2 regions of the Streptomyces sp. NPDC001020 genome follow, and region 2 is predicted to be linked to the other one. Evidence: predicted binding sites of a transcription regulator. Region 2 holds the regulator's gene; the other holds the start of a gene.
The links. Region 2 encodes HspR, which represses chaperone genes until heat shock. Its sites were predicted from a motif close to TTGAGNNNNNNNNNCTCAA; they were not measured.
Positions count from the first base shown of each region.

Region 1 (2,393 bases), on a different contig from region 2:
GCGGTGGCCAGGAACACCACGTCGGACAGGTCGAGTTCGACTTCCAGGTAGTGGTCCCGGAAAGTGTGGTTCTGCGCCGGGTCCAGGACCTCCAGGAGGGCCGCGGCCGGGTCGCCACGGAAGTCGGAGCCCACCTTGTCGATCTCGTCGAGCAGGACGACCGGGTTCATCGAACCGGCCTCCTTGATGGCGCGGACGATACGGCCGGGCAGCGCGCCGACATACGTACGCCGGTGGCCGCGGATCTCGGCTTCGTCGCGTACGCCGCCGAGCGCCACCCGGACGAACTCGCGCCCCATGGCGTGCGCGACCGATTTGCCCAAACTCGTCTTTCCCACACCAGGGGGCCCGACGAGCGCCAGCACGGCACCTCCGCGCCGCCCGCCGACGACACCCAGACCTCGCTCGGCGCGGCGCTTGCGCACCGCCAGGTATTCGGTGATCCGCTCCTTCACGTCCTCGAGGCCCGCGTGCTCGGCGTCCAGGACCGCCTTGGCGCCCTGGATGTCATACGCGTCCTCGCTGCGTTCGTTCCACGGCAGTTCGAGCACCGTGTCCAGCCACGTGCGGATCCACGAGCCCTCGGGCGACTGGTCGGAGGCCCGCTCCAGCTTGTCGACCTCTTTGAGGGCGGCCTCGCGGACCTTCTCGGGAAGGTCGGCGGCCTCCACGCGGGCCCGGTAGTCGTCGGACTCCTCGCCTTCCGCGGTGTCGCCGTTCAGCTGGCGCAGTTCCTTGCGGACGGCCTCCAGCTGACGGCGCAGCAGGAACTCGCGCTGCTGCTTGTCGACGCCGTCCTGGACGTCCTTGGCGATGGACTCGGCGACGTCCTGCTCGGCGAGGTGTTCGCGCAACTGCTGGGTGGCGAGCTTCAGCCGGGCCACCGGGTCGGCGGTCTGAAGGAGTTCCACCTTCTGCTCGGTGGTCAGGAAGGGTGAGTAACCGGAGTTGTCGGCGAGCGCGGAGACATCGTCGATGGCCTGGACGCGGTCCACGACCTGCCAGGCGCCGCGCTTCCTCAGCCAACTGGTGGCAAGCGCCTTGTACTCCTTGACCAGCTCGGTGACATGTCCGGGCAGCGGCTCGGGAACGGTCTCGTCGACCCGCGTCCCCTCGACCCACAGCGCGGCACCCGGTCCCGTCGTCCCGGCACCGATCCGCACCCTGCCGAGACCGCGGATCAGGGCGCCCGGGTCACCGTCGGCGAGTCGGCCGACCTGCTCGACGGTGCCGAGCACACCGGTACTCGGGTAAGCCCCGTCGATCCGAGGCACCAGGAGCACCCTCGGCTTGCCGCGTTCCGAGCGCGCGGCGGCCTGGGCGGCCTCCACCGCGGCGCGCACGTCGGCGTCGTTCAGGTCCAGCGGAACCACCATTCCGGGCAGCACGACCTCGTCGTCGAGCGGCAGCACGGGCAGAGTGAGCGGTGCGGACGTCGAAGCCATGATGTTCCCTTCGGCAGTCAAGTTGAGTTATGCCGACTCAATGCGCGAGCGGGAGAGATTGTTCCCCGACGCGTGTTCGCTGTGAGCGATCACGCCTGGAGCTGGGGCGAGTGGCCGGCTCGGACAGGAAGGAGCACGTTCCGGGCTCACCCGCCGCCGGTGTCGCGCCTCGGAGGCACGGCGCCGCCTCGCGCTCGAGATCCCCTTCCGGTCACGCGGCGGCGACCCGTGCACGGTCGTCCCCGTGCCCGACGATCCGGCCACGCTCCGCCCGGCGAAAAGCAGTTGCCCCGCCGGGCACCGCCACCCGTACGGTCTCCCGCATGACTGACACAGAGATCCTGCTCGCCGCCTACGACGACCAGATGCGCGGCGCCCCGCCCACCCCTCCCGTCGGCGTGACGTACGAGCAGGACGGTCCGCTGCTGCGGATCGTCGGCCAGTTCCGGGGGTTCGTCAGCGGGCCGCGCGACCTCGGGGTGGACGGCACGGAACTCGACCGGCTGATCGCCCGTCAGCGCGACTTCTTCGCCGCCCGGGGCGAGGCGCTGGAGTGGAAGACCCGCGGGCACGACACCCCGGCCGACATCACCGCTCGGCTGCACGCCGCGGGCTTCGTCCCCGAGGACCAGGAGACAGTGCTCATCGGCCGCGCCGGGGGGATGGCCGCGAGGCAGCCCGTCCTGCCGGAGGGCGTCACGCTGCGGCGCGTCACGGCCGACGCGGACATGCGCCGTATCGCCGCCATGGAGTCCGCCGTCTGGGAGCAGGACTGGAGTTGGCTCGCGGACGACCTGATCGACCGGGTCGCCGCCGCGCCGGACGAGATCGCGATCTATGTCGCCGAGGCGGACGGGGAGGTGGTCTCCGCGGCCTGGCTTGCGTTCCGGGCGGGGACGGAGTTCGCCAGCCTGTGGGGCGGCTCGACGCTCGCCAAGTGGCGGGGCC
Region 1 covers NZ_JBSFLQ010000024.1:73,947-76,339, reverse strand. Annotated here, with positions in the region: gene lon (endopeptidase La) at 1-1,445, opposite strand, end outside; gene ACWDEX_RS22980 (GNAT family N-acetyltransferase) at 1,769-2,393, shown strand, end outside.
Region 1: the regulator HspR is predicted to act here: its motif matches at 1,468-1,486, upstream of lon (endopeptidase La).

Region 2 (2,393 bases):
GACTGCCGAAGGACAACTTCTCCGTCCGCTGGACGGTGACCCGCGACTTCGGCTCCGGCGGCCCGTTCGCCCTCACCGCCGCCACACAGGACGGCATCCGGGTCTACCTGGACGGCGTCCGCAAGGTCGACCTCTGGAAAAACGTTTCGACGACGGTGACCAAGACCGTCAACGTCACCGTCCCGTCCGGCAAGCACACCCTCCGCGTCGACTTCGTCAACTGGACCGGGAGAGCGAACGTCAAGTTCGCCTACACGCCCCGCACCTCGGCGACCGTGGACAAGGTCAAGCCCCTCACCCCGGCGGGCACCTCGGTGAAGTACGACACCGCGACCGGCAACGCCAAGCTGACCTGGGCGAAGAACAAGGAGATGGACCTCGCCGGCTACCGCGTCTACCGCCGCCTGAAGGGCGCCTCGTTCGGCACTACGCCGCTCGCCACGACCGCCTCCACCACGTACACCGACACCACCCTGCCGAAGACCGGCGCCACCTACTACTACGAGGTCCGCGCCTACGACAAGGCCGGCAACGCCTCGGGCGGCACCACCGACCAGGGCGTGACCACCGTCGACCGGACCGCACCCGCCTCGCCCACCGGGCTGAGCGCGGCCTCCGAGTCGGAGGGACTGCGGGTCGGGTGGACCAAGGTCGCGGACGCGGTGTCCTACCGGGTGTACCGGGCGACGAGCGCGGACGGGACGTACGCCAAGGTCGGCACCACGAGCCAGGTCTCGCACCTGGACACCTCGGCCGCGGAAGGCAGCACCTACTACTACCGCGTGACCTCGGTCGACGCGGCGGGCAACGAGTCCGCGCGATCCGCCGCCACCAGCGGCACGCGCCCGGACCTCACTCCGCCGTCCGCCGTCACCGGACTGGTCGCCACGCCGACCGAGTACGGCTTCGAGCTGAAGTGGGACCCGAACCCGACCCCTGACCTGGCACGCTACGTCGTCTACGGGGGCCAGGTCCTGCGCGACGGCGAGGACACCGTCTGCTACGCGTCCGCAAGGGAGTGGCTGTCGCCCAGCACCACCTCGTACGCGTACACCACCGTCCCCGACGGCGAGGAACGGTGCTTCTGGATCGATGCCGAAGACGTCAACGGCAACTCCCACTACCAGTGGACCCGTGAGCCCAACATCGTGTTCGCGACCGAACTCGACCTGACATCGAGCGAGCCCGCCCCCGGGGACTCCCCCACGGCCCCCACGGACCGCATCGCGTCCCTGCCCGCGGAAGCCCGCACGGTCAGCGCACCGACCGACTGACCCGCACAACGCGAAGGGGCCGGGAGGGTGTTGCGACGACCCCTAGAAACCGCCGCTCACCTCCCGGCCCCCGCGCGTACGCGTGCGCGTCAGTCCGACTGCTGCTGCCGCTTCGGCCGCCACACCACCAGTGCGCTGGTCTGCTGCACCTCCTGGTACGGCACCAGGTCACGGCGGTACGAGGCATGGACGGCGGCCTCGCGCTGCCGCATCGCCAGCGCGGCCCCGTCCAGCGCGGCCTCCAGCTCCGCGACGCGGGACTGGAGCGCGGCGACCTGGTTCTCCAGTTCGATGATGCGCTTGATACCGGCCAGGTTGATGCCCTCGTCCTGCGACAACTGCTGCACCTGGCGGAGCAGTTCGATGTCACGGGCCGAGTAGCGGCGGCCCCGGCCGGCCGTCCGGTCCGGAGACACAAGGCCCAGGCGGTCGTACTGGCGCAGCGTCTGCGGGTGCAGGCCGGAGAGCTGGGCCGCCACCGAGATGACGTAGACCGGGGTCTCCTCGGTCAGTTCGTACGGGTTGCGTCGACGGCCGTCCATCTCCTTATGCTCCCTTCGCGGCCTGGAACAGCTCCGTGCGCGGATCCTCCCCCGAGGTTGCCTCGCGATACGCCTCCAGCGCGTCACGAGCCTTCCCCGACAGGTCCTTGGGGACACTCACCTCTACGGTGACGAGCAGATCGCCGCGGGTGCCGTCCTTGCGGACCGCGCCCTTGCCACGGGCGCGCATCGTGCGCCCGTTGGGTGTGCCCGGAGGCAGCTTCAGCGTCACGGTGGGCCCGCCGAGGGTGGGCACCCGGATCTCGGCGCCGAGCGCTGCCTCCGCGAACGTCACCGGCACGGTCACCGTCAGGTTGTCGCCCTTGCGGCCGAACACCGAGTGCTCGTTCACATGCACGACGACGTACAGGTCGCCGGCCGGGCCGCCCCGCTCGCCGGGTGCGCCCTTGCCGCGCAGCCTGATGCGCTGCCCGTCGGACACCCCGGCCGGGATGCGGACCTGCATCGTCCGGGACGACTTCGCCCGGCCGCTGCCCTGGCAGACATCGCAGGGGTTCTCCGCGATCAGCCCGCGGCCCTTGCAGTCCGAACAGGGGTCGGTCAGCGAGAAGCCGCC
Region 2 covers NZ_JBSFLQ010000008.1:1,841-4,233, reverse strand. Annotated here, with positions in the region: gene ACWDEX_RS09310 (PA14 domain-containing protein) at 1-1,274, shown strand, start outside; gene ACWDEX_RS09305 (heat shock protein transcriptional repressor HspR) at 1,364-1,816, opposite strand; gene dnaJ (molecular chaperone DnaJ) at 1,821-2,393, opposite strand, start outside.